DNA from 2 places in the Pseudomonas sp. GW821-FHT09A09 genome. Region 1 is predicted to be linked to the other one. Evidence: predicted binding sites of a transcription regulator. Region 1 holds the regulator's gene; the other holds the start of a gene.

The links. The regulator sigma-54, encoded in region 1, starts transcription at its own class of promoters, with help from an activator protein. The targets are predictions, from matches to a motif close to ANTGGCATNNANNTTGCTNT.
Region 2: AC07OV_RS21245 (circularly permuted type 2 ATP-grasp protein) is a predicted target of sigma-54. The motif match lies at 13,015-13,034, and genes of this name have one in related genera.

Annotation. Positions count from the first base shown of each region.
Region 1 covers NZ_JBWKPU010000011.1:75,474-89,866, forward strand. The annotation lists gene AC07OV_RS12010 (ATP-binding cassette domain-containing protein) at 1-732, opposite strand, end outside; gene AC07OV_RS12015 (KpsF/GutQ family sugar-phosphate isomerase) at 1,043-2,017, shown strand; gene AC07OV_RS12020 (KdsC family phosphatase) at 2,018-2,542, shown strand; gene lptC (LPS export ABC transporter periplasmic protein LptC) at 2,551-3,123, shown strand; gene lptA (lipopolysaccharide transport periplasmic protein LptA) at 3,110-3,643, shown strand; gene lptB (LPS export ABC transporter ATP-binding protein) at 3,643-4,368, shown strand; gene AC07OV_RS12040 (RNA polymerase factor sigma-54) at 4,553-6,046, shown strand; gene hpf (ribosome hibernation-promoting factor, HPF/YfiA family) at 6,122-6,427, shown strand; gene ptsN (PTS IIA-like nitrogen regulatory protein PtsN) at 6,438-6,902, shown strand; gene rapZ (RNase adapter RapZ) at 6,905-7,762, shown strand; gene AC07OV_RS12060 (HPr family phosphocarrier protein) at 7,779-8,051, shown strand; gene AC07OV_RS12065 (ZIP family metal transporter) at 8,158-9,051, opposite strand; gene AC07OV_RS12070 (superoxide dismutase) at 9,084-9,695, opposite strand; gene AC07OV_RS12075 (DUF2753 family protein) at 9,697-10,140, opposite strand; gene AC07OV_RS12080 (class II fumarate hydratase) at 10,168-11,544, opposite strand; gene AC07OV_RS12085 (FagA protein) at 11,537-11,932, opposite strand; gene pmbA (metalloprotease PmbA) at 12,080-13,426, opposite strand; gene yjgA (ribosome biogenesis factor YjgA) at 13,535-14,056, shown strand; gene tldD (metalloprotease TldD) at 14,103-14,393, opposite strand, start outside.
Region 2 covers NZ_JBWKPU010000026.1:39,893-54,285, reverse strand. The annotation lists gene AC07OV_RS21320 (IclR family transcriptional regulator) at 1-49, shown strand, start outside; gene AC07OV_RS21315 (NAD(P)-dependent alcohol dehydrogenase) at 50-1,102, opposite strand; gene AC07OV_RS21310 (AraC family transcriptional regulator) at 1,285-2,178, shown strand; gene AC07OV_RS21305 (electron transfer flavoprotein-ubiquinone oxidoreductase) at 2,349-4,013, opposite strand; gene AC07OV_RS21300 (electron transfer flavoprotein subunit beta/FixA family protein) at 4,521-5,270, shown strand; gene AC07OV_RS21295 (electron transfer flavoprotein subunit alpha/FixB family protein) at 5,273-6,202, shown strand; gene AC07OV_RS21290 (substrate-binding periplasmic protein) at 6,374-7,189, shown strand; gene AC07OV_RS21285 (DUF4398 domain-containing protein) at 7,199-7,561, shown strand; gene AC07OV_RS21280 (OmpA family protein) at 7,558-8,373, shown strand; gene AC07OV_RS21275 (aminotransferase-like domain-containing protein) at 8,624-10,063, shown strand; gene AC07OV_RS21270 (translation initiation factor 2) at 10,168-10,659, shown strand; gene AC07OV_RS21265 (YkgJ family cysteine cluster protein) at 10,822-11,076, shown strand; gene AC07OV_RS21260 (START domain-containing protein) at 11,118-11,723, shown strand; gene AC07OV_RS21255 (hypothetical protein) at 11,827-12,063, shown strand; gene AC07OV_RS21250 (ribonuclease E inhibitor RraB) at 12,278-12,619, shown strand; gene AC07OV_RS21245 (circularly permuted type 2 ATP-grasp protein) at 13,067-14,393, shown strand, end outside.

The DNA of each region.
Region 1 (14,393 bases):
CATGAATTGGCGGATGCGCGGGTTATCGGCATTCATGAGTTCTTCTGGCGTGCCCTGCCCCAGCACCTGCCCATCACCGACGACATAGAGGTAGTCGGCGATGCTCGCAGTTTCGGCCAGGTCGTGGGAAACCACGATGCTGGTGATGCCGAGCGCGTCGTTGAGCAGGCGGATCAGACGCACCAACACGCCCATGGCGATCGGGTCCTGGCCCACGAAAGGTTCGTCGTACATGAGGATCTGCGGATCCAGCGCGATGGCACGCGCCAGCGCGACACGGCGCTTCATGCCACCGGACAGCTCGTCAGGCATCAGGTCGATGGCACCGCGAAGGCCCACGGCCTGCAGTTTCAGCAACACAATGTCACGAATCATTTCATCGGACAGCTGGGTATGCACCCGCAGCGGGAAGGCCACGTTTTCGAAAACATCGAGGTCGGTAAACAACGCACCGCTCTGGAACAGCACACCCATGTGCTTGCGCGCGTCGAACAGGTCGCTGCGCGAGAGCGTCGGCAGGTTCTGTCCATTGACCCACACTTCGCCAGCAGTGGGCCGCAATTGCATACCCATCAGACGCAACAGGGTGGTCTTGCCACAGCCTGAAGGCCCCATGATGCCCGTGACCTTGCCGCGGGGAATGCGAATATCGACGTTATTGAAGATGCTGCGCGTCCCGCGCTTGAAGGTAAGTCCCTTCAGCTCGACCGCGTAGGCGTTATCGGCACTCATCTAAACTCCTTGGGATGCAGCCTCTCACTCAGACACCATGTGTGCGACATTCGTTTGCAACGGATGTGCAATAGGTAGCCACATGGGTTGGGTGAACCGAACTGGCGGCGAACTATATCACTGCTGGTACAGCGCCCCCAAGGCCGGAACTGCGCTTGTTCAGATTGGCGACAGGGAAAAACATTGCCGACTGTGTTACCGGGAGCGGAATCTCTGACGCCTTGTGAATAAAGCCTGACGAACTTGCGTGAGGGAATTGATCATTACCGCTATAATCGCCGACTTTTCGTCAGGCTATACGATTTCAGACATGAGCCAATCCAGCGACCTTATTCAATCCGCACAACGCACCATCCGCCTCGAGCTCGAAGCCGTAGACGGCTTGCTGGCCCATATCGACGCGGATTTCGTACGCGCTTGCGAGATGATTCTGGCCAGCAAAGGCCGCGTTGTCGTGGTCGGCATGGGTAAATCCGGGCACATCGGCAACAAGATCGCCGCCACCCTGGCAAGCACCGGGACTACCTCGTTTTTCGTGCACCCGGCAGAAGCCAGCCACGGCGACATGGGCATGATCACCAAGGATGACATCATCCTGGCACTGTCCAACTCCGGCACCACCAACGAAATCGTGACCCTGCTGCCACTGATCAAGCGCCTGGGCATCAAGATGATCAGCATTACCGGTAACCCGGAGTCGACGCTGGCCAAGGCCGCCGAAGTGAACCTCAATGTTCACGTGGCCCACGAAGCCTGCCCGTTGAACCTGGCGCCGACCTCCTCGACCACGGCCGCACTGGTCATGGGCGACGCATTGGCCGTTGCCCTGCTGGAAGCCCGCGGCTTTACCGCTGAAGACTTCGCCTTTTCCCACCCGGGCGGCGCCCTGGGCCGTCGTCTGCTGCTGAAAGTGGAAAATGTCATGCATGCGGGCGATGAATTGCCCCACGTCCAGCGCGGCACGCTACTGAAGGACGCGCTGATGGAAATGACCCGCAAGGGCCTGGGCATGACCGTCATCCTGGAAGCCGATGGCCGCTTGGCCGGGGTATTCACCGACGGCGACCTGCGCCGCACCCTGGATCGCACCATTGATATCCACACCGCAACCATTGATGCCGTCATGACCCCTCACGGCAAGACCGCGCGCCCGGAAATGCTGGCGGCTGAAGCCTTGAAGATCATGGAAGACCACAAGATCGGCGCGCTGGTGGTGGTCAATGACGATGACCGCCCTATCGGTGCCCTGAACATGCACGACTTGTTGCGTGCGGGAGTGATGTAAATGACTGGCGACCTGTTGCAACGCGGTAAAAACATCAAGCTGGCGATCTTCGACGTTGACGGCGTGCTGACCGATGGCCGCCTTTACTTCCTCGAAGACGGCAGCGAATTCAAGACGTTCAACACGCTGGACGGCCAGGGCATCAAGATGCTGATGGCTTCGGGCGTACAAACAGCCATTATCAGCGGCCGCAAGACCCCGGTAGTGGAACGGCGCGCACAAAACCTGGGGATTCCTCACCTGTATCAGGGCCGTGAGGATAAACTGGTGGTTCTGGACGAGCTTCTTGGCCAACTCAACCTAAGCTATGAGCAGGTCGCCTACCTCGGTGACGACCTGCCTGACCTGCCGGTGATTCGCCGGGTAGGCTTGGGCATGGCTGTCGCCAACGCGGCGGCATTTGTTCGCGAACACGCCCATGGCATCACCACGGCCCGTGGCGGCGAAGGTGCCGCACGTGAGTTCTGCGAATTGATACTGCGTGCCCAGGGCAACTTTGAATCCGCCCACGCCGCCTACTTATAGAGCGTTTTATGCTGAGCAAAAAGATTCGCAACTTCCTGCTATTCGGGGTCATCGCCGCGCTATTCCTGGCGGTGGGCTACTGGAATATCAGCCCGGAGCGCTTCCTCGACAAGCCTGTCGCGCAGGTTGACGACGGCGCTATCGACTATTACGCCATCAATGCCAAAAGCGTGCAGTTCCTGCCAGATGGCAAGGTGCAGTACGAGATGACATCGGACAAGGTCGAGCACTTGAAGGCCACTGAAGTGACCCTGCTCACCAATCCGGACATGAACATCTACCGCGGCACCGAGTTTCCGTGGCACGTCACCAGCAAGCGTGGCGAGGTCAACCCGGACGGCACCCAGGTGGAACTGATCGACTCGGTGCGCGTTGCGCGCACCGACGACAAGAACCGCGACACCGTGATTACCAGCAGTCGCATGACCGTATTCCCGCAGAAGCAATATGCGCAGACCGAGCAAGACGTTAGAATCGACGGCGCTGGCGGTGTATCGACTGGCAAGGGAATGAAAGCGTATTTGAAAGAAAGCAGGATACACCTGCTATCGAACGTAAGAGGACAGTATGAGGCTCGTTAAAACTCTCCCTATTTTGCTCGGTCTGGGCGCAGCACTGGGAAGCGTGAGCGCCTGGGCTCTGCCGAACGATAGCCAGCAACCGATCCACATCCAGGCTGACGATGCGCAGCTGGATGACAAGCAAGGTGTCGCGACCTACACCGGTGGCGTGATCATTACCCAGGGGTCGATGAAAATCACCGGGAATACCGTGACACTGACCCGCACCAAGGCGGGCGACATCGACGTCGTGACGTCGGTGGGCAACCTGGCCTATTTCGAGCAGAAGCAGGCGCCTGCCGATACCGCTCCGATGAAGGGCTACGGCAAGACCATCCAGTATCACGCCCAGCAGAACCGCATTGTCCTGATTGACCAGGCCAAGGTTGTCAGCACCGACGGCAACACCACGGAAGGTGAAAAAATCACCTATGACACTGTGAAACAGGTCGCCAACGCCGGTCGCGCCAATGGCAACAAGGTCACCGCACCTCGTCCGCGTATCGACATGGTTATCCAGCCGAAGAAGAAGGCCGAGTAATGGCAACCCTGAAAGCCCAGCATCTGGCCAAGGCCTACAAAAGCCGTCAGGTCGTGCGCGACGTCAGCCTGTCGATCGACAGCGGCCAGATCGTCGGCCTGCTCGGCCCCAACGGTGCCGGCAAGACCACCTGTTTTTACATGATTGTCGGCCTGGTCCAGGCGGATCAGGGTCGCGTTCTGATCGACGACCTGGATGTCAGCCACCAGCCGATGCACGGTCGTGCTCGTGCCGGTATCGGCTATCTACCCCAGGAAGCGTCGATCTTCCGCAAATTGTCGGTTTCGGACAACATCATGGCGATCCTTGAGACCCGCAAGGAGCTCGACCGCGATGGCCGCCGCAAGGAACTGGAAAGCCTGCTGCAGGAATTCCACATCAACCATATCCGTGACAACCTGGGCATGAGCTTGTCCGGTGGTGAGCGTCGTCGCGTGGAAATTGCCCGAGCATTGGCCACCGCACCGAAGTTCATCCTGCTGGACGAACCCTTTGCTGGCGTCGACCCGATTTCGGTGGGCGACATCAAGCAGATCATCCACCACCTCAAGGCCAAGGGCATCGGTGTACTGATCACTGACCACAACGTTCGTGAAACCCTCGATATCTGTGAAACCGCTTATATCGTCAACGATGGCCAGCTGATCGCCGAAGGCGATTCCGCCACCATCCTGGCCAACGAACTGGTCAAGGAAGTGTACCTGGGTCACGAGTTCCGCCTGTAAACACCGTGGTGTCAGGCCGTTTGCCGAGACGCGCGGGAGTCAATAGAAACCTCCGGCTTTTTATTGTTACCGCGCTCTAGGCAAAGCCCCCGATATCAGGCATATAATTTGCTTATGTTTGGCGCTCACGCGCCCTGTCGTGGATGGCGCATTGCGCCGGCGAATAAGGTGTTAAGCCCCTGCCATGAAACCATCGCTAGTCCTGAGAATGGGCCAGCAGCTGACGATGACACCGCAGCTGCAACAGGCCATCCGCCTGCTCCAATTGTCCACACTGGACCTGCAACAGGAAATCCAGGAGGCCCTGGAGTCCAATCCGATGCTCGAACGCCAGGAAGAAGGCGACGACTTCGATAATGCAGACCCGCTGGCCGACAACATCGAGCAAAAACCCAATTCCGACGTGCAGGAACCCTCCTATCAGGAAACCGCCCCGACGGTGGACAACCTGGAGGACGGCGAATGGAACGAACGCATTCCCAACGAACTTCCCGTGGACACGGCCTGGGAAGACGTCTACCAGACCAGCGCCAGTAGCCTGCCGAGCAATGATGATGACGAGTGGGATTTCACCACCCGAACGTCCGCCGGCGAGAGCCTGCAGAGCCATCTGCTGTGGCAACTGAACCTGGCGCCGATGTCCGACACCGATCGCCTGATCGCCGTGACCCTGATCGACTGCATCAATAACCAGGGTTATCTAGACGAGACGCTTGAAGAGATTCTTGAAGCCTTCGATCCGGAACTGGACATTGAACTGGACGAAATCGAAGCCGTCCTGCACCGCATCCAGCAATTCGAGCCAGCAGGCATCGGCGCCCGCACCCTCAGCGAGTGCCTGTTGCTGCAACTGCGCCAGCTTCCGGCCAAGACACCCTGGCTCGCCGAAGCCCAACGCCTGGTCAATGACTACATCGACCTGCTGGGCAGCCGCGACTATAGCCAGCTGATGCGTCGTATGAAGCTCAAGGAAGACGACCTGCGCCAGGTCATCGAGCTGGTGCAGAGCCTCAACCCGCGCCCAGGTTCGCAAATCGAGTCCAGCGAAGCCGAATACGTCGTCCCTGATGTGATTGTGCGCAAGGACAACGAGCGCTGGCTGGTGGAGCTCAACCAGGAATCGGTGCCACGCCTGCGCGTCAACCCGCAGTACGCCGGTTTTGTACGCCGCGCCGACACCAGCGCCGACAACACCTTCATGCGCAACCAGTTGCAGGAAGCACGCTGGTTCATCAAGAGCCTGCAAAGCCGCAACGAAACCCTGATGAAGGTTGCCACCCAGATCGTCGAGCACCAGCGCGGCTTCCTGGAATACGGTGACGAGGCGATGAAGCCCCTCGTGCTGCACGATATTGCAGAAGCGGTGGGCATGCATGAATCGACGATTTCCCGGGTGACCACGCAGAAATTCATGCATACCCCACGGGGTATTTATGAGCTGAAATACTTTTTCTCCAGCCACGTCAGCACCTCCGAAGGCGGTGAATGCTCGTCCACGGCGATTCGCGCGATCATCAAAAAACTGGTTGCCGCGGAAAATCAGAAAAAGCCATTGAGTGACAGTAAGATCGCTGGTTTACTGGAGGCACAAGGCATTCAGGTCGCCCGTCGAACCGTCGCCAAGTACCGCGAATCCCTTGGGATCGCGCCTTCCAGCGAGCGTAAGCGTTTGATGTGACGGGCGGGCCACAGCGTTCCAGTGGCAGGCACCCCGGCCTGCCGCTTTATGCACTGGCAACGAAGGAGAAGCTGTATGCAAGTCAACATCAGTGGACACCAGCTGGAAGTCACCAAACCCCTGCGTGAATACACCGAGAGCAAGCTGAACAAGCTGGCAGGGCATTTTGACAAGATCACCAACGTGCAGGTCATCATGGAGGTCGATAAGCTCAAGCAGAAAATCGAGGCCACCCTGCACGTACCGAATGCAAAGCTCGTCGCCAATGCGGAGCATGAAGACATGTACGCGGCGATCGACTCGCTCTACGACAAGCTGGACCGCCAACTCATAAAGCATAAGGAAAAGAATCTGCACCTGATGCAAGGTACAGGTCGTTAACTCTCCCCCCATGATCCGACTTGAAACCATCCTGACCCCCGGCCGTTCCCTCGTGAACGTGCCGGGCGGCAGTAAAAAGCGCGCCCTCGAACAAATTGCCAACCTGATCGGCCGCGAAGTGCCCGAGCTGGATACGCAAGCTGTGTATGAGGCGCTTATCGCCCGTGAAAAACTCGGTTCTACCGGTTTTGGCAACGGCATCGCCATTCCCCACTGCCGCCTGCAAGGCTGTGAATCCCCGGTGAGCGCCCTGCTCCACCTGGATGCCCCCATCGATTTCGACGCCATCGACGGCGCTCCGGTCGACCTGCTGTTTGTCCTGCTGGTCCCGCAAGCCGCCACCGATGCGCACCTGGAACTGCTTCGGCAGATCGCCAGCATGCTCGACCGCAAGGAAGTACGCGACAAACTGCGCAGCGCCAGCAGCAACGAGGCGCTCTATCAGGTTGTCCTGGATGAACAGAACGGGCAGTAATCATGCGTTTGATCATCGTCAGCGGCCGCTCCGGCTCGGGTAAAAGTACCGCCCTCAATGTTCTTGAGGACAACGGCTTCTATTGCATCGACAACCTGCCGGCCGGCCTGCTGCCGGAATTGGCGGAACGCGCGCTGATCCACACCGAACTGGCCCAGCCGCTGGTTGCCGTTTCGATCGATGCTCGCAACCTGCCCAGCCACCTTGAGCGCTTCCCACTATTGCTCGAAGAAGTGCGGGCCAAGCATATTCATTGTGATGTGCTGTACCTGGACGCCGACGAAGAGACCCTGCTCAAGCGTTTTTCCGAGACCCGCCGACGTCACCCCCTCAGCAGCCCCCATCGTTCCCTGGCAGAAGCCATCGAGGATGAAACCAAGCTGCTGGGCCCGATCATTGACCTTGCCGACCTCAAGATAAACACCACCAGCCTCAACCTGTACCAGCTGCGTGACGCAATCAAATTGCGCCTGCTCAACCAGCCTGAACCGGGTACTGCGTTTCTCGTGGAGTCGTTTGGCTTCAAGCGCGGCATGCCAGTAGACGCTGACCTGGTGTTCGACGTGCGCTGCCTGCCCAACCCCTACTGGAAGCCGGAACTGCGCGAACAGTCCGGGCTGGACTTGCCGGTAGCCGAATACCTGGCCGCGCAGCCGGATGTTGAAGAGATGTTCCAGGATATCTCCAGCTACCTGCTCAAATGGCTACCCCGCTTTGCCGCGAGCAATCGCGCGTATGTCACCATTGCCATTGGCTGCACCGGTGGTCACCACCGCTCTGTCTACCTGACTGAGCGCCTGGGCCAGGTGCTGCAACAAACCCTCAAGAACGTCCAGGTCCGCCACCGCGACCTTAGCTGAAAGGAACACCTGCGCGATGCCCGCTCTGGAAATTGAAATCATCAACAAGCTGGGCCTGCACGCCCGCGCCTCAGCCAAATTCGTCGGCGTGGCCGGGCAGTTTCCTTGCCAGATCCGCGCCGGGCGCACGCCGGAGTCCATGGTCGATGGCAAGAGCATCATGGCCATGATGATGTTGGCGGCTGGCAAAGGCACCAGGATTCACTTGAAGACAGAAGGCGAGCAGGAAGACGAAGCCATGGCCGCGCTGGTGGCGCTGATCAATAACTTCTTCGACGAAGGCGAATAGCCCCATCCCTTTGTAGGAGCCCGGGTTGCCGGCGATGAGGCCTTTGAGTCAGGTGTTGGACTTGAGGACGCCATCGCCGGCAAGCCGGGCTCCTACGGAAAGCGGTTTATCCCAGGGCCGTGTCCATCACCATCATCAAGCAAAAGCCGATGCATAGGCCAAGGCTGGCGAGTTTTTCGTGACCATTGCGCCGCGACTCCGGGATGACCTCGTGAGTCACGACCAACAGCATCGCACCCGCCGCCAACGCCAACCCAAGCGGTAACAACACCTCGGCCAGACTGACCAGCCAGGCGCAAAGCACGGCAAATACCGGCTCCACCAAACCTGACGCCGCGCCGATCAAGAACGCCTTGACCCGCGACATCCCTGCCCCAGCCAATACCAACGCAATCACCAGACCTTCGGGCACATCCTGCAGGGCTATGCCCATGGCCAGGCTGTCCGCATCCGGCATACCACCGCCCGCCGAGACACCAACAGCCATGCCTTCCGGGATGTTGTGGGCAATGATTGCAAACACGAATAGCCAGATGCGCGGGGGAATCACAGGGTTATCCGGTGTGCCCACCAGCATTTCCGGGCTTGCGCCGGAGACCTTGCGGTCGACCAGGTACAACCCGAAGGCGCCCAGCATGATGCCGAAACTGATCAAGCCACTGGCGCCCCAAGGCGAAAGCCCCAGGCTTTCAGCTGCGGTAATACCCGGCACGATCAGCGAAAACGCTGTGGCAGCGAGCATCACACCCGCGCCAAAACCCAACAAGGTATCGCTGAGCGCGACGGGCATCCGGCGAATCACCAACACCGGCACCGCACCCAATGCAGTGCCGAGCGCGCAAATCGCCCCGCCCTGCAGTGCCCGCAGAATGCGCGGTTCGAGATCCAGCCAGGCCAGCCCGTGAGCCACCAGCAATGCAGTACCTGCCAACAGCAGCAGCGAGCCAAACGCATAACGAAACATTCGCCCGCTGCTGATCGCCAGTGTTTCAGTGCCCATAGTCGGCCTTAGATCTTGTTATTGGATGAATATCAGGCCAACGCGGCCTGGTAGCGTGCGGCGACTTCCGGCCAGTTGATGACGCTGTAGAAGGCGTTGATATATTCGGGGCGGCGGTTCTGGTAGAGCAGGTAATAGGCGTGCTCCCAGACGTCGAGACCCAGGATCGGCGTGTTGCCACTCATCAACGGGCTGTCCTGGTTACCGCTGCTTTCCACCACCAACGTCTTTTGCGGGGTGACGCTCAGCCACGCCCAGCCGCTGCCGAAACGGGTTAGGGCGGCCTTGGTGAAGGCTTCCTTGAAGCTGTCAAAACCACCCAATTGCTCATCGATGGCCTTGCCCAACGCGCCCTCTGGCTTGCCGCCACCTTTGGGCGACATCACGGCCCAAAACAGCGAGTGGTTGGCATGCCCACCGCCTTGGTTGATGACCGCAGCCCGCAGTTTTTCCGGTAATTGCTGCACGCTGGACACCAGCCGCTCTACCGGCCAACCCGCAAACTCAGTGCCCTCGACCGCCGCGTTGAGGTTGTTGATGTAGGTCTGGTGATGTTTGGTGTAGTGAATCTCCATGGTCTGCGCATCGATATGCGGCTCAAGAGCATCGTAGGCGTAGGGCAAGGCTGGCAACGTGTAAGTCATATCAATGAGCTCCGTAATAAGGACTGTTGCGGATCGACGCATCCGTTTGCGCCGCAGTGCCGCCCAGCAAGCGATGGGTACGCGGGTACTCACCGTGATCGCTGATGAAATTCAACAACTCGACGTAGGTCTTGCTGCTCTGACGCAGGGCTGCTTCGCGCAATTGCGGGCTCAGCCGCGGGTCCTGCATGGTCTGAAGCAGGCGCTGGTGGATAGCGCACAGGTATTCCGCGCTCTCCTTCGGCTGGTTCAGGCGCAAATGCAGGTCCGCCAGGTTGTGATGGGAAATGACGCAAGCCGCCACTGCTTCGTCGGCATCCGCCCAGCGCTCGAATAACACTTGAGCCAGGGCCAGGGCTTGCAAATAGGCCTCCCGAGCGTCGACCAATTCGCCCGCCATAAAGCAGCGATTGGCCCGTTCGATCGTGCGTTTCCAGTGCTCCATGGTGAGCCTCCAAAGCAGGGTCGGTGGTTACACGCCGCCAGCGGTGAGCTTTTCCGGGTCCAGCAGGACCTCCAGCTGGCTGCGCGGCAAGTCGGTGTGCTCGAGGGCGACATCAATCACAGGGCGGCCCTGTTGATAGGCCTTCTTGGCGATTTCAGCGGCCTTTTGATAACCAATGATCGGGTTGAGTGCAGTGACCAGGATCGGATTACGCGACAGCGCTTCCTTGAGCTTGCCTTCGTTGACCTTGAAGCTGGCGATGGCTTTGTCTGCCAGCAAGCGACTGGCGTTGGCCAGCAATTCAAGGCTGCCGAGCAGGTTCTGGGCGATGATCGGCAACATCACGTTGAGCTCGAAGTTGCCTGACTGGCCGGCGACGGTGATCACCGTGTCATTGCCAATCACTTGCGCGGCCACCATGGCGGTCGCCTCCGGGATCACCGGGTTGACCTTGCCGGGCATGATCGAAGAGCCAGGTTGCAGGCCCTCCAGCTCGATTTCGCCCAGGCCCGCCAGTGGACCGGAGTTCATCCAGCGCAGGTCATTGGCGATTTTCATCAATGAGACCGCTGTGGCTTTCAGTTGACCGGATACGGCAACGGCGGTGTCCTGGGAGCCAATCAGTGCAAACAGGTTTTTGCCCGGGGTGAATTTCACGCCGGAGAGATGGCTCAGTTGCTGGCTGAAGCGCGCGGCGAACTCAGGGTGCGCGTTGATCCCGGTGCCCACTGCCGTGCCACCTTGAGCCAATGCCTGCAGGCTCGGCAGCAAGTCCTGCAAATGGCCGATATTGGCCTTCAGTTGCTGCGCCCAGCCATTGAGCACCTGGCTCATGCGCACCGGCATGGCATCCATCAGGTGGGTGCGACCGGTCTTGATGAACGGGTGAACCTCTTCGGCCTTCTGTTCGATCACCTGCACAAGGTGCAGCAGGGCCGGCAGAGTTTGCTCGTGCAGGACCAAAGCAGCGCTGACGTGAATCGTGGTCGGGATGATGTCGTTGCTGCTCTGGCCACAGTTGACGTGGTCATTGGGGTTGACCGCCTCACCGAGCAAACGGCTGGCGAGGGTAGCAATCACCTCGTTGGCGTTCATGTTGGAGCTGGTGCCGGAGCCGGTCTGGAAGATATCTACTGGGAAATGCGGCATGAAGTCGCCTTCGAGCAAGCCCTGGGCGGCATCGACGATGGCCTTGCCCTGCCCTTCGCTGATCTGCTTGAGGTCGACGTTGACCTTGGCGGCCGCTGCCTTGGCCAGGATGAGCGCGCGAATGAATTGCGCCGGCATACGCTGATGACTGATTGGGAAATTGTTCACTGCGCGCTGGGTTTGCGCACCATACAAGGCCTCGGCCGGCACTTGCAGTTCGCCCATGCTGTCGCGTTCGATACGGGTGTTACTCATCGTTAGATCCTTGCACCAGGTCGGAGTGAGAAATAGACGGCAGCAATTCGCAGGTTGCCAATTGCCAGGCAAAGGTCTGCCAGCGCTTGAGGCGGCAGGCACACAGAGAGAGTTTTTCCAGGTCGCGCAGTGGGCGCCAGGCTTGGTCCAGACACAGGGATCGCCAGTGCCAAGGCAGCGCGATATCAGTGGCGGTGTCGATCAGGAGGCGGAACGAGGTTTCGGCAATCGTCCACGGATGGGTCGCCGTGCAGCACGCCAGGTATCGCCCCTCATTGAGGTAATGTTCGATCAGGCGAGGTTCATTGGGGTCGAGGCCGCAGCGAATCTGACGACTCATCCAGCGCCAGCTTTCCAGGTACGGATCCTCATGCAGGACAGAACTCATGATCCACACTCACTCGGTAATGATATTTATTATTAAATGATATTGAGAATCAAAACAAGAGTGGCACTTTAATCGGACTGAAACGCAGCCATGAAAAAAGGCGCGCCCTCTGCAAGATGGCGCGCCTTTTGGTTTAGCGTGTGAGGATCAACTGCCGGCGACGGTCATCCGCTCGATCAACACAGAGCCCGTGCGAATGTTGCTGCGCAGTTCCAGGTCATTACCCACGGCGACGATCTGCTTGAACATGTCGCGCATGTTGCCGGCGATGGTCACTTCCTGGACGGCGAACTGAATCTCACCGTTCTCCACCCAGAAACCCGCCGCGCCACGGGAGTAATCACCGGTGACCATATTCAGGCCGTGGCCCATCAGTTCAGTCACCAGCAGCCCACGCCCCATCTTCCGGAGCAGCGCGGCCTGATCTTCATCGCCATGGGTCACGAACAGGTTGTGCACGCCACCCGAGTTGGCAGTGCTTGGCAAACCGAGCTTGCGTCCGGCGTAAGTGCCCAGTACGTAGGACACCAACTCGCCCTTCTCGACGAACGGCTTGGCATAAGTCGCCAGGCCATCACCATCAAACGCCGAGCTGCCCATGGCGCGCATCAAATGCGGACGCTCATCGATGGTCAGCCACTCCGGAAACAGCTTCTGGCCGATGGCCCCTTCCAGGAAGGAAGACTTGCGGTACAGGTTCCCACCGGAAATCGCCCCCAGGAAACTCCCGAACAAACCACCCGCCAGTTCCGCCGAAAACAGCACCGGCACTTCGCAGGTGGGCACCGGGCGCGCGCCCAACCGGCTCGCGGCACGCTGTGCAGCGCGCTGGCCAATGCTGGCGGGATCGGCCAGCAGTTCGCCTTGGCGGTTCACGTCATACCAATAATCACGCTGCATCTGGCCATTGGCCTCGGCGATCATCACGCAGCTCAAGCTGTGACGGGTGGACGCATAACCTCCGATAAACCCATGGCTATTGCCATAAACACGGCAACCCTGATGTGTGCTCAACGTGGTGCCATCGGCGTTCTTGATGCGGGCATCAGCGTCGAACGCCGCCGCCTCACAGGCCAGCGACTGTTCGATAGCCTGCTCCGGCGTAATGTCCCACGCGTGGAACAGATCGAAATCCTTCAAATCCTTGGCCATCAACGCCTTGTCGGCCAGGCCCGAGCTTTCATCTTCGGAGGTGTGCTTGGCGATCGCCAACGCGGCAGCGACGGTCTCGCGGATCGCCTCCGGGCCGCTGGCCGAGGTACTGGCCGAGCCTTTGCGCTGCCCTACATACAAGGTGATGCCAAAGCCCTGGTCGCGGTTGAACTCGACGGTTTCCACTTCCCGCTGACGCACTGAAGTCGACAGCCCCTGCTCCAGCGACACCGCCACTTCACAGGCACTCGCCCCCTGGCGCTTGGCCTCGGCAAGGATCTGCTCGACTTGTTCCTGCAGTGCCGGTAACGCTTGCGGACCGACGCTTTGGGCTGCACTCATGGTTTTCTCCACTCAAATTCTGCTTTCGGTTAAGGCCATCGAGCGACCGGGCCGGACAAGCGGCCCCCGACTGGTTATCATGGCGGCGTTTCTTTGCGGACTGCCACCATGGTTGATTCTTACGACGACTCCCTCGATGGGGAGAAAAGCAAATCCCAGGTCAAACGCGAGCTGCATGCTCTGGTTGACCTCGGCGAGCGCCTTACAACGCTCAAGAAGGATTTGATTGCAAAACTGCCACTGACCGACGAAATGCGCCGGGCCTTGGCCGATGCACCCAAGCACACCGCGAATATCGCGCGTAAACGTCACATCGCGTTTATCGGCCGGCTGATGCGTGATCAGGACACTGACGCCATTCTCGCCTTGCTCGATCAAACCGATGCCTCCACCCGCCAGTACAACGAACGCTTCCACAACCTGGAACGTTGGCGTGACCGCCTGATCGCGGGCGATGACGCCGTGCTGGAGAAATTCGTGGCCGAGTACCCGGACGCGGACCGCCAGCAACTGCGCTCCCTGATCCGTCAGGCTCAACACGAACTGGCGCATAACAAGGCGCCGGCCACCAGCCGTAAAATCTTCAAGTACATCCGTGAGCTGGACGAGACCCAACGCGGCCTGCGTTGATCCCTTCCCCGGGTGGCGATCGTCGCCACCCGAAGCTCCCCCTTTCTTACGAACCCGTGCCACCCACGGTGATCGCATCAATTTTCAGCGTCGGCTGGCCAACACCCACCGGCACCGACTGCCCATCCTTCCCGCACGTACCCACGCCGCTGTCCAGCGACAGGTCATTACCGACCATCGACACCTTGCTCATGGCCTCCGGCCCGTTGCCAATCAACGTCGCCCCTTTGACCGGCGCGGTAATCTTGCCGTCTTCGATCAAGTACGCCTCGCTGGTGGAGAACACGAACTTGCCGCTGGTGATGTCCACCTGGCCACCACCGAGGTTGGCGCAGTA
Region 2 (14,393 bases), on a different contig from region 1:
CAAACAGGTCGCAGCGCGGCTGTCAGCGGAGTTGGGCGCGAAGGCCTGATCAGGCCTTCAGGGTCGCCATGTCGATGACAAAGCGGTACTTCACGTCGCCGGCGATCATGCGCGCGTAAGCCTCGTTGATCTGGCGGATGTCGAGCATTTCGATGTCGCAGGTGATGTTGTGCTTGGCGCAGAAATCCAGGACTTCCTGGGTTTCGGCAATGCCGCCGATCAGCGAGCCGGCCAGCACTTTACGGCCCAATACCAGCTTGGCGGCGTTGACCGGTGGGTCGACCGGTTCGATCAGGCCGACCAGGATATGCACGCCGTCAAAGCGCAGGGTGTCGAGGTAGGGGTTCAGGTCGTGCTGCACCGGGATGGTGTCCAGCAGGAAGTCGAACTGCCCGGCAGCGGCCTGCATCTGTGCGTCGTCGGTGGACACGATCACGTGGTCGGCACCCTGGCGACGACCTTCTTCCGCCTTGCTGGCCGAGCGGGTGAACAGCGTGACTTCCGCGCCCATCGCCTTGGCGAACTTGATGCCCATGTGGCCCAAACCGCCCATGCCCAGCACGCCGACTTTGTCGCCGGCCTTCACGCCGTAATGCTTGAGCGGCGAGTAGGTGGTGATGCCGGCGCAGAGGATCGGCGCGGCGCTGGCCAGGTCGAGCGTGGCCGGGATCTTCACCACAAAGTGCTCGCTGACTACGATACTGTCGGAGTAGCCGCCCATGGTGTTGCTGCCGTCTACACGGTCCGGGGTGGCGTAGGTCATGGTCGGACCTTCGAGGCAGTATTGCTCAAGGTCCGCGTGGCAAGCGTCGCAGTGACGGCACGAGTCGACCATGCAGCCGACGCCGACCAGGTCACCGACTTTGTGCGCGGTGACGCTGGCGCCGACGGCGGTGACTTTGCCGACAATTTCGTGGCCGGGCATCAGCGGGTACACGGCGATGCCCCATTCGTTGCGAGCCTGGTGGATGTCGGAGTGGCACACGCCGCAGTAGAGAATCTCGATGGCCACGTCATCGGCGCGCGGGCTGCGGCGCTCGAACGACATGGGGGCCAGGGGCGTGGTAGGCGACTGGGCGGCATAACCGATAGCGGTGTACATGGAGGCAACCTCGCAAAAGCAATCACAGGTGAGGCGGCGCATTTTCCGCGCAGGGTCGGTGGGCGGCCATGGCGATTGCTCCGAACCTCATGCCTATTCGTCCGGGAGTGCCGGGTGTTTGGATCCATGTGCCTTCAGACCTGCGATGATGTTCTCATCCCTTTTTCGCGAAGTTTTTTGCCATGTTGTTGACCCGCCATCTCGATGCCAACGCCACCCTGGTTGCCTTGATCGAGGGGCTTACGCCCTGCGACGGTTTCTCCCCGACGAACCTGCCCGGCGTGCAGGTGTTGCGCGCCAGTTGCGACGTGGCGCGCGGGCCGCAGATCTATGAGCCGAGCCTGATGTTCGTGGCCCAGGGCAGCAAAGTCGCGTACCTGGGCCCGCGTACGCTGGAGTACGGCGCCGGGCATTACCTGATCCAGGCGATGCCGGTGCCGTTCGAGTGCGAGACCTTTGCCATGGCGCCCGATGCGCCGCTGTTTGGCGTGACGGTGGGGATCGACCGCGTGGTGCTGGGTGAATTGGTTATGGCCATGGGCATTCAGGCCGGGCCGCCACCGACGGCGCAGACCCTGGAGTCGATGAGTTCGGTGGTGCTCGATGATGCGATGCGCGGTTGCGTCGAGCGGCTGTTGCAGTGCCTGCACGATCCGCTGGAAAGTCGGATCATGGGCCCGGCGCGGGTGCGCGAATTATTGTTCACCGCATTGCGCGGGCCACAGGCAGATGTGCTGCGCGCGTTGGTGGAACAGCAGGGACAGTTTTCGCGGATTGCCACGTCGTTGAGTCACCTGCACGCCCATTACGACGAGCCGCTGAACATCGAGACCTTGGCCGGGTATGCACACATGAGTGCGTCGACCTTTCACGAGCATTTCAAGCGCTGCACGATGTTGTCGCCGGTGCAGTACCTCAAGCGTTTGCGGCTGCTCAAGGCTCAGCAATTGCTGCTGGTGGAGGGCATGGGCGTGGCGCAGGCGGCGCATCGCGTGGGGTATCAGAGCACGTCGCAGTTCAGCCGCGAGTACAAACGCTACTTCGAGCGCAGCCCGGGTGAAGAGCGCGCTGCCTAAATCTTATTGATTCAACCCGGTCAATGTGGGAGCTGGCTTGCCTGCGATAGCGGTCTGTCAGTGCCTTATGTATAGCTGGCCCACCGCTATCGCAGGCAAGCCAGCTCCCACAACTGACCGCGCTGTGTCAGCTGTAAAAAAAGGCTCCCATTTGGGAGCCTTTTTTTGGCTTACATATTCGGGTAAGTCGGCCCGCCCGCGCCTTCCGGCGTGACCCACGTGATGTTCTGCGAAGGGTCCTTGATGTCACAGGTCTTGCAGTGCACGCAGTTCTGGGCGTTGATCTGGAAGCGCTTCTCGCCGTCTTCCTTGGTGATCACCTCATACACGCCAGCCGGGCAGTAGCGCTGCGCCGGTTCATCGTAGAGCGGCAGGTTGGTGCCGAGTGGGATGCTCGGGTCCTTGAGCTTCAAGTGGCACGGTTGCTCTTCTTCATGGTTGGTGCTGGAGAGGAACACCGAGCTCAACTTGTCGAAGCTCAGCTTGCCGTCGGGTTTGGGGTAGTCGATCTTCTTGCTGTCCTTGGCCAGCTTGAGGCAGGCGTAGTCCGGCTTGGTGTCGTGCAGGGTGAACGGCATCTTGCCGCCCAGGATGTTCTGGTCGAACCAGTTGAAACCTGCGCCGAGGATCGGGCCGAACTTGTGCATCGCCGGGCCGAAGTTGCGGCTGGCGAACAGTTCTTCGTAGAGCCAGCTGTTCTTGAAGCTGTCGACGTAAGCGGTCAGTTCATCACCGCCTTCGGATTCGGCGAACAGGCGGTCGGCCACGGCGTCGGCGGCGAGCATGCCGGACTTCATCGCGGTGTGGCTGCCCTTGATCTTGGCGAAGTTCAGGGTGCCGAGGTCGCAACCGATCAGCGCGCCACCTTTGAAAACCATCTTCGGCAACGAGTTCAGGCCGCCTTTGCAGATGGCACGGGCACCGTAGCTGATGCGCTTGCCGCCTTCGAGGTACTGGGCCAGCACCGGGTGGTGCTTGAGGCGCTGGAACTCATCGAACGGCGACAGGAAGGTGTTGCTGTAGGACAGGTCGACGATCAGGCCGACGACCACCTGGTTGTTTTCCAGGTGGTAGAGGAACGAGCCACCGGTGTTCTCGGCGCTCATGATGTCCAGTGGCCAACCGGCGGTGTGCACCACCAGGCCTGGCTGGTGCTTGGCCGGGTCGATTTCCCAGATTTCTTTCAGGCCGATGCCGTAGTGCTGGGCGTCGGCGTCGCTGTCCAGGTTGAAGCGCTGGATCAGTTGCTTGCCGATGTGGCCGCGGCAGCCTTCGGCGAACAGCGTGTACTTGCCACGCAGTTCCATGCCGGGGGTGTAGACGCCTTCTTTCGGGTTGCCTTCACGGTCGACGCCGAGGTCGCCGGTGATGATCCCGCGTACCACGCCGTTTTCGTCGAACAGTGCTTCCTGGGCGGCGAAGCCTGGGTAGACTTCCACGCCCAGGTTCTCGGCCTGCTGGGCCAGCCAGCGGCACAGGTTGCCCAGGGAGATGATGTAGTTGCCTTCGTTGTGCATGGTCTTGGGCACAAAGAAGTCAGGGACCTTGGTGGAGGCTTCGGGGCTGCGCAGTACATAGATGTCATCGCGCACCACGGGGGTGTTGAGCGGGGCGCCGAGTTCTTTCCAGTCCGGGAACAGTTCGTTCAGGGCGCGTGGTTCGAACACGGCACCGGAGAGGATATGGGCGCCGACTTCGGAGCCTTTCTCGACCACGCAGACGCTGATTTCCTTACCGGCTTCGGCGGCCTTCTGCTTCAGTCGGCAGGCGGCAGACAGTCCCGCCGGGCCAGCGCCGACGATGACCACGTCGAATTCCATGTATTCGCGTTCCACAGGCTATCTCCTACTCAAGGCTCAACAGGCTTTTTTTTCTAATGGGTGGAGGTTCGGTGTCGTCTTGCAGCAACGGCATGACCCACCTTTCTCTCTAGGTGGCGCATTATATCTACACCACTGGCAGCGTCCAATACAAACGTTTGTTTGAATTGCTCGCAGGCTAGGTAAATCAAAGAGACGCGGCTTATGACGGGCTATTTTGCCGTATTGACCAGAATAGGCGTTCCGGTCAATATACGGTCGGTTTTGCGCTTACCGTAGGCAGACTGCAGGTTTCAAGAGCACGTCCAAAAGCAAGAAAGGTGGCGCGCGTCCAAGCAATGGCGCGCAGTTTACACGCTGCGATAAAGAATGACCTCTCAGTCACTGCTGACGAACGGTCATCACTTCCCGTGAGCAAGGTCATCCGCCGACGTTTTTGGAGGTGCCCTTGTGTGCCGATGAGCATCAACCGCCAGGTTCGCCTAGGCGACTTTCTTTTCACCGGAGAGTAACGAGGAATCCATGAAGGTTCTTGTAGCTGTCAAACGCGTTGTCGATTACAACGTGAAAGTTCGCGTCAAGGCGGACAATTCCGGCGTCGACCTTGCTAACGTCAAGATGTCGATGAACCCTTTCTGCGAAATCGCTGTGGAAGAAGCCGTCCGCCTGAAAGAGAAAGGCGTGGCGACTGAAATCGTCGTGGTTTCCATCGGCCCGACCACTGCCCAAGAGCAGCTGCGTACCGCCCTGGCACTGGGCGCCGACCGCGCTATCCTGGTCGAGTCCGCTGAAGAGCTGACCTCCCTGGCCGTTGCCAAGCTGCTCAAGGCCGTTGTCGACAAGGAACAGCCTCAGCTGGTGATCCTCGGCAAACAGGCCATCGACAGCGACAACAACCAGACTGGCCAGATGCTGGCTGCCCTGACCGGTTTCGGCCAAGGCACCTTCGCTTCCAAAGTTGAAGTGAATGGCGACAGCGTCGCGGTGACCCGTGAAATCGACGGCGGCGCACAAACCGTTTCGTTGAAACTGCCGGCCATCGTCACCACCGACCTGCGTTTGAACGAGCCGCGCTACGCGTCCCTGCCAAACATCATGAAAGCCAAGAAGAAGCCGCTTGAGTCGGTGACTCCAGACGCTTTGGGCGTTTCCACCGCCTCCACCAACAAGACCGTCAAGGTTGAAGCACCGGCTGCGCGCAGCGCGGGCATCAAGGTCAAGTCGGTTGCAGAACTGGTCGAGAAACTGAAAAACGAAGCGAAGGTAATCTAACCATGACTATCTTGGTAATCGCAGAACACGATAACAAGGTGCTGGCCCCGGCCACCCTGAACACCGTGGCCGCTGCCGCTAAAATCGGTGGCGACATTCACGTGCTGGTAGCAGGCCAAGGCGCTGGCGCCGTGGCTGAAGCCGCTGCGAAAATCGCAGGCGTGAGCAAAGTCCTGAACGCTGACAATGCGGCCTACGCGCATCAGCTGCCGGAAAACGTGGCCCCGCTGGTTGCAGAGCTGGGCGCTGGCTACAGCCACATCCTGGCTGCCGCTACCTCCAACGGCAAAAACATCCTGCCACGCGTTGCCGCGCAACTGGACGTTGACCAGATCTCCGAGATCATCTCGGTTGAAAGCGCTGACACCTTCAAGCGCCCGATCTACGCCGGTAACGCCATTGCCACCGTGCAATCGACCGCTGCCATCAAAGTGATCACCGTGCGTGCCACCGGTTTCGACCCGGTTGCTGCAGAAGGGGGGGCGGCTGCCGTTGAAGCTGTTGCCGCTGCCCACGACGCTGGCACTTCCAGCTTTGTTGGCGAAGAGCTGGCCAAGTCGGACCGTCCTGAGCTGACCGCTGCCAAGATCGTCGTTTCCGGCGGCCGTGGCATGCAGAACGGCGACAACTTCAAGCACCTGTACGCCCTGGCCGACAAGCTGGGCGCTGCGGTCGGCGCTTCCCGCGCGGCCGTCGACGCAGGTTTCGTACCCAACGACATGCAGGTCGGCCAGACCGGCAAGATCGTCGCGCCACAGCTGTACATCGCCGTCGGTATCTCCGGCGCGATCCAGCACTTGGCCGGTATGAAAGACTCCAAAGTGATCGTTGCGATCAACAAGGATGAAGAAGCACCGATCTTCCAGGTGGCTGATTACGGCCTGGTGGCGGACTTGTTCGAAGCCGTACCTGAGTTGGAGAAGCTGGTCTAATCCAGCCGCTTCACTTATAAAGAGCCCGGTCTTATGACCGGGCTTTTTTTTGCCTTTGTAGGAGCCGGCTTGCCGGCGATGGCGTCCTTGAAATCTTCGGTGATTTCAACGGCCTCATCGCCGGCAAGCCGGCTCCTACAAGGGATGCGTTTGTCATTGGGAGGAGGTGTCATGGAATTGCGTCGTTGGGTGGGGCTGCTTGGCCTGTCACTGCTGCCGGGCCTGGCGCTGGCCGCCGGCAAATGCGAGCGCCTGGTGATCACCGGCAGCCCGGATGCGCCACCGCTGCTGTGGCGTGACCCGCAAGACCCGACGCACCTGATCGGCGCCACCGCCGATGTGTTGCAACAGGTGGGCAAGGACCTCGGCCTGAAAATCGATCTGCTCTACGGCGGCAAGCGTTCTCTGGCGCTGGAGGAAGTGCGCAGCGGGCGCATGGACATCCTGGCCGATGCGCCGCTGAACCTGGGCGAGCTGGAAACCCTCGACTACATCCACCCGGCGCTGGTGCAGATCGATTACCTGGTGTGGACCCGCAAGGACTCGCCGCTGGTGTATGCCTCGGCCGCGGACCTGCATGGCCACAAGGGCGCAGTGTCAGAGCGGGCGCGCTTGAGTGCCGACTTCGAGACGTTTGCCGGCCAGCAACTCAGCTTGCAGCGTTTGCCCACCCTGACCCCGGCGTTTCAGAAGCTGCTGCTCGGTGAGGTGGACTATGTGCTGGCCGGACGTTATTCCGGCATGGCCATGGCCCAGACCCTGGGCATGAGCAATGACTTGGTCGCCCGCGAAGTACCCATCGACCAGCCGGGCCTGTACCTGGCGATTTCCCACAACTCGGCCTGCAATGATCCGTGGCTGCGCGGACAGTTGGCCAAAAAGATGACAGAATTGCCCGCTTCCGGTGTGGCGCAAGCGGCGTTGCAGCGCAATCTGGAGCGTTGGAAAGCGCAGTTGCAGCAACCTGTCGGCACCCCAGCAAAGTAAGGATTTTCAGTGACTCTTCGACCTCTTTTCGCGGCCCTCGCCGTTGTCGCTCTGGCGGGATGTGCAGCCGATCCTGCGCCGAATGAACAAATACGCCTCACCCAGCAGGCCCTGGAACAAGCCAGTGCGGTGGGCGCCAGCACCGATGAATCGCCTGAACTGAAACTGGCTGAAGACAAATTCGCCCGGGCCAAGGCCGACATGGCCGACCAGTCCTACAAACACGCGCGCATGCGTGCCGAACAGGCCGAGCTGGACGCACGCCTGGCCGAAGCCCAGGTGCTGACCCGCAAGAGCCAGGAACAACTGAATGTGCTCAACACGCGCATCACCCGCCTGCGCAAGCAATTGCAGTTGGGAGAAGCCCAATGAGCCCGTTGATCCGTGGATTGAGCTGTGTGTTGCTGCTGGGCAGCGCGGCGTTGGGCGGTTGTGCCAGCCAGCCCAACAGCGAGCAGGCCTTGCAACTGGCCAGCAATGACTTCCAGAAGGTCAAGGAAGACGCCAACGTGCTGCGCTTTGCGCCCAAGGACATTATCCGTGCCGGTGAGTCCCTGGCGCGGGCCGACCGTTTGTCCAGCTACTGGGGCAGCGGTGCCGACGTGGTGCATTACGCCTACCTGAGCCAGCGTTACAGTGCCATCGCCCGTGAACACACCGAACAGGCGCTCAACGCCGAGCGCGGCGTCAAGCTAGAACTGGAGCGCCAGCGCCTGCAACTGGCCCTGCGTGAAAACAAGCTGGCCAGCGTGCAGCAGCAAGGCAAGTGGCTTGAGCAGCAAATCGCCAGCCTGACCACCACCCAGACCGATCGAGGTTTGGTGATGACCTTGGGCGATGTGCTGTTCGACACCGGTGAAGCCGAGCTGGAAAACTCGGCCAACCGCACCGTGCTGAAAATCGTGCAGTTCCTGCAACTGAACCCCAAGCGCACAGTGCGCATCGAGGGTTACACCGACAACACCGGCGGCGAGCAGGAAAACCTGAAACTGTCCCGTGACCGTGCGCAGTCGGTGGCCGATGTGTTGATGGACCTGGGCATTGATGAGCAACGCATCGAAGTCCAGGGGTATGGCGATCAGTACCCGGTGGAGGCCAACGCTTCCGAGCGGGGCAGGGCGCAAAACCGCCGGGTCGAGATCGTCTTCTCTGATGAAAAAGGCCAACTCGGCGCCGCCCGCTAACGCCTGGCACCGATCAAAATGTGGGAGCTGGCTTGCCTGCGAAGGCGGTGTATCAGTCAATATTTCATTGGTTGACACACCGTCTTCGCAGGCAAGCCAGCTCCCACCGTTGTTTGGTGTACACCCTTACAGTTTTTACTGTCACTCCCGCCCGCGCTCGACTATTGTGGCAACTGTCCCCGTACACTTCTAAACTGTGCCGGTATGTTTCACACAAAAATAAAATACCCGTGAAATCGAGTGCTGCGTCATGACCAATCTGTTGCTTTACCAACGTATCGCCCAGCAACTGGCTGAGGATATCCGGCGCGGTGTCTATCAACCGGGGGAGCGCGTGCCTTCGGTGCGCAAGATGAGCTCCCAGCTCAATGTGAGCCATGCGACGGTATTGCAGGCCTACGCCAACCTGGAAGACCAGGGGCTGATCCGGGCGCGGCCGCAATCGGGCTACTACGTGCACCAGACCCCCGCGCTGACGGCCCCGACGCCGGACATCGCACGGGTCGAGCGCCCAGGGTTGGTCACCCGCAGCAGCATCATTCAGCAGGTCTTGGTCGAGTCGCGCCGCGAAGGGGTGTTCCCGCTGGGCGCGGCCGTGCCGAGTGTCGACTACCTGCCCGTACGGGCACTGCACCAGCAGTTGGCCAAGGTCACGCGTTTCCAGAGCCCGCGGGCGTTCAGCTACATGTTCAGCCCTGGCTTCGAGCCGTTGCGCCGCCAGGTGGCGATTCGCATGCGCGACGCCGGCGTGGTGGTGGACCCTTCCGAAGTGGTGATTACCCACGGCTGTGTCGACGCGTTGCAGATGTCGTTGCGTGTGCTCACACGCCCTGGCGACCTGATCGCCGCTGAGTCACCGACCTACTACGGTTTGCTGCAACTGGCCGACCTGTTGGGCCTCAAGGTCATCGAGATCCCCAGCGACCCCGCCACCGGCATGAGCCTGGAAGCCCTGCAATTGGCGGCCAACCAATGGTCGATCAAGGCCCTGGTGCTGACCACGCGCTTGAGCAACCCGCTCGGCGCGACCATGCCCGAGGAGCGCCAGAAGCAACTGCTGCGCCTGGCGTCGGACTTTGATATCCAGATCGTCGAGGACGATATCTACGGCGAGCTGATGTTCGAACTCGGCCGCACCAAGGCGCTTAAAGCCTATGACCGCCTGGACCGGGTGATCTACTGTTCGAGTTTTTCCAAGACCTTGTCGCCGGGTGTGCGTATCGGCTGGATGATCGCCGGTAAGTACCAGCAGGAAATCCAGCGTTTGCAGATGTTCAGCACCCACTCGGCGTGCAGCGTGACCCAGATGGGCGTCGCGGCCTACCTGGAAAACGGTGGCTATGACCGGCACCTGCGCTACATCCGCCAGGAATACCGCAAGAACCTCAGCGCATTTCAGCTGGCGGTGCAGCAGTATTTCCCGGAAGGCACGCAAATGACTCGTCCGACGGGGGGCTTTATCTTGTGGGTCAGTTTGCCGGGCCGGGTCAATACCCAGGAACTGCACGTGCGCGCCCTGCAGCAGGGCATCAGCATTGCGCCCGGGGTGATATTCAGTAATACGGAACAGTTCAACCACTGTATTCGCCTCAACTGCGGCACCCCGTGGAACCGCGAGGCAGAGCGCGCGCTGATGACCCTGGGGATGCTCGCCAGCCAGTTGTGCCAGGAAACCGCAGCGGGTTTTTGAGGCGTGCATTGGGGACAGTACCGATCGCTGGCAGATCAGCACGCTTGTCATGCCGCGCACAACAAGCGAGCATATGGCCCTCTGCCGTTAATGCTGTTGGCGATATGACCTCTATTTTTCGCGCTGCTGTGGTGATTGGCCTGCTAAGCCTGTGCAACGTCGGCACGGTGCTGGCGGCAACCCCCGTGACAGACAGCAAGCCCGCCGCCAGCAGCCAGCAGAAGACCCCCGCGAAGAAACCGGCCCCGGCTAAAAAAGCCCCGGCCGCCAAGAAAAAGGCGGCGGCGGTCAAAAAGCGTGCACCGATCGCCAGCAAGTCCAAATCGGCCCATGAAGTCGCCCAGACCCAACTGCCACCGGCACAGTTGGACCTTTCCCTGCCGTCGGACATGGTCCGGCACTTGCAGCCGATTGGCACCATGCCCAAGCCCAAGAGTGTGCCGTTGTTGCCGCCGATGTTCGGTGAGAAGCCGTCGGACAATAGCGCGTTCCAGATCAACGGCCGCTTGCTCAGCAACGAGATGAAGCTGCAACTGCGTAACGAAGAGCGGCGTGAAGTGGAAGGCGCCGCGCTGGATTTCGAATTCAAGCAGTAAACTTTTCCCCCGAAGGTGACCCCGACCTTCGACCATCTGTCGCAGACTGGTCAGTCACTTTTGTTTTGTGCGAAAAACCCCTGTTAGACCATTTTAAAACGGCTGTTTTAGGGCGTACTCTAGCCCGGCCATCCACATTGAGTCGTCGAGGACCTGCTGGTCATGAAATGCCGTGAAGGCTGTGGCGCTTGCTGCATCGCCCCCTCCATCAGTTCACCGCTGCCGGGAATGCCTCAGGGCAAACCTGCGGGGGAGCGTTGCCTGCACTTGTCGGTCGAACAGCTATGCCTGCTGTTTGGCCAGCCGGAGCGACCTGCGGTGTGCAGTGATTTCAAGGCAGATCCTGAGGTGTGTGGCACCGACCAGGCCGATGCAATCCGGTTGATCGGCTGGTGGGAGCAGATGACGGCGGCTTGATGGGCTTTACTATCGGAACTTCAACAATAAGGAATACAACAATGGGTTCGCTGAAACGAATGGCTGTGTTGTGCGGTTTTACGGTGTTGTTTGCTGCCACTGCCCAGGCTGAGGATTGGCAAGTCGCCAAGGACGAAGACGGTATCAAAGTGTCTTTGAGCGAAATTGCCGGCTCCAAGTACAAGGCCTATCGCGGTGTGACCGTGATCAAGGCTCCGGTGGCAAAAATCGTAGCGCTGCAGGAAGACGCCGTCGGCGCTTGCACCTGGATCCACGAGTGCAAATCGCAGAAATTGCTGAAGACCGAAGGTGACAAGAGCTGGACCTACACCCAGTTCAAGGCACCGTTCCCGGTGACCGACCGCGATTCCATCCTCGAAATCACCACCAGCAAGGCGGCTGACGGTACCGTGACCCGCAAGCTGCTGGAAGTGCCGACCTACCAGCCTGAAGTCAAAGGCTACGTGCGTGTGGCCCAGGTGGATGGCTACTGGAAGCTGGTGCCAAAAGGCGACAGCCAGACCGAAGTCACTTACCAGGTGCACACCGAGCCAGGTGGTAGCGTGCCGTCATGGTTGGCCAACAAGTTCGTGGTGGACGCGCCGTTCAACACCTTGAAAGCCCTCAAGGAACGCGCCGAGAAGTAAGCGCTATCGGTCCGGTGCCTCCGGCCTTGGGTGGAACGTTTGGCGAACCCCCAAGGTCCAGATAGATGTGAGCCCACACGCGGGCTTTATCGAGGAGGCACCGATGCAAACGTGGCAAATTACCTTCGTTGATGACCACGGCGTTAAAGCTGTGGAGCAGTTCACCTGCGAACAAAAGCCCAGCCTCGAAGACGCTGCGCACATGATTCGCAACAAGCTGGTGCCCGTTGCGGCCGAGCTTGACCTCAATGACCTGGAGGGTCGCAAGCCCGAGCCGACGGTCAAGATCCTCAAAGACCAGAACAGTATCCAGATCCTCGACATCTCGCCTGCCGCCTGAACATTCCCTGACTGCCATTAAAGCGCCTCTGGTGGAGGTGATAGCTTCGCGCTACTCTGCAATCGAGATCAGCGAATGATTCGCTAAGGTCTGGTCTTGTCAGCTACATGCTTGTTTTCCCTCGGTGTTGTTATTTGCCGTAGCACCCGCGCCGTTAGGGCGCGGGCTTCGGGAAGCACGGAAAGTCTATCCATCAATTTGAGGAGCACTTTTCATGAGCACAGCCTATCAAGAAGACATCAGCACCAACGTTCTGCGCCGCATGAAAGAAGGCGGCTTCGACTTCTCACGTTTCCACCCCATCGAGTTCTACGCCATTTTCCCGGATGAGGAACGGGCGCGCAGGGCGGCGGGTCGGTTTCGCGGGGAATCCCTGAATGCCCAGGTCAGTGCGCGCGACGACGGCGCCTGGTACCTGGAACTGAGCAAAATCATGTTCGCGACCTACGACGGCATAGGAGACTTCGAGCAAGACTTTGAAGCGGTGGTCGAGCCGCTGGGCGGGATCATCGAAGGCTGGGGCGTCAAGCAGGAGGTGCGTGGGTTACCCATGTAGCAGTATGAGAAACACAGCGTATCGGCTGACCTTAGGGTCGGCCGTTTTTGTTTATACCTCCCCGATATGACTGCCCCCAACAATTTCGCGGCGCAAAAAAAAGCCACCCTAAGAAGGGTGGCCTAAAGGGAAGACCGGAGGAGCCAGTCGGTACACGAAGTACCACGGTACCGATTGCGCAAGGGTTGAAGCTGTAGGACGAGTCCTGTTCAGCAGATGGTGGTGATTATCCGCAAGCTTCACCGGGCAGTGAAATCAACTCTGACTATGCTGTTGATAGCCAAAGCCCGCATTGCGATGAAGCGTGCGTCATGGCGCCGGGCATTCTGCGCACCAGGACGGTGCGACGTGTGCCTCGCATTAATTCAACTCACTGATTTTAAAGTGTTTATGCCGCTGGCACGGGCCTTGCGATGGTTCTTGCGTCCGGGTGACAAGGAGTACGGCATGATCCGCACTTATTACGACGAAATGTACGATAGGGCAGGGCAGGTTCGCCCCCATTACCGCGAGTTCGCCCGATGGTTGGCCGAAACCCCGGCTGAACTGCTGGCCCAGCGCCGGCGCGAAGCCGATTTGCTGTTTCACCGCGCCGGAATCACCTTCACCCTCTACGGGGACGAGCAGGGCACCGAGCGCCTGATTCCCTTCGACACCATCCCGCGCAGCATTCCGGCCAGTGAATGGCGGGTTGTCGAGCGTGGCTGCATTCAACGGGTCAAGGCGCTGAACATGTTTCTGGCCGACCTGTACCACGAACAACGCATCATCAAGGCCGGAATCATCCCCGCCGAACAGGTGCTGGCCAACGAGCAATACCAGTTGGCGATGCAAGGCCTGGACTTGCACCGTGATCTGTATTCCCACATTTCCGGGGTCGATCTCGTACGTGATGGCGACGGCACTTACTACGTGCTGGAAGACAACCTGCGCACCCCCAGCGGCGTAAGCTACATGCTCGAAGACCGCAAGATGATGATGCGCCTGTTCCCCGAACTGTTCGCTGCCCAGCGCATCGCGCCCATCGACCATTACCCCAACCTGCTGCTCGACACCCTGAAAAGCTCAAGCCCCCTGGATAACCCCAGCGTGGTGGTGCTGACCCCGGGCCGCTTCAACAGCGCGTTCTTCGAGCATGCCTTCCTCGCCCGGGAAATGGGCGTGGAACTGGTAGAAGGCGCCGACCTGTTCGTGCGCGATGACCGCGTGTTCATGCGCACCACTGACGGCCCCAAGGCGGTGGATGTGATTTACCGTCGTCTCGACGACGCGTTCCTCGACCCGCTGGCCTTCAACCCGGAGTCGATGCTGGGCGTGCCCGGCCTGCTCGCTGCGTATCGCTCGGGCAACGTGGTGCTGGCCAATGCCATTGGCACCGGGGTGGCGGATGACAAGTCGGTGTACCCCTTCGTCACCGAGATGATCCGGTTTTACCTGGACGAAGAGCCCATCTTGAAGAACGTTCCTACCTTCCAATGCCGCAAGCCTGACGAACTGTCCTACGTGCTGGCCAACCTGCCGAACCTGGTGGTGAAGGAAACCCAGGGCTCCGGTGGCTACGGCATGCTGGTGGGCCCGGCGTCCACTGCGGCGGAGATCGAAGCCTTCCGTGCACGTATCAAGGCCAAGCCCCATGCCTATATCGCCCAGCCCACCTTGTGCTTGTCCACGTGCCCGACCTTCGTCGAAAACGGCATTGCGCCGCGCCACATCGACCTGCGCCCGTTCGTCTTGTCCGGCAAGGAAACCCGCGTGGTGCCGGGCGGCCTGACCC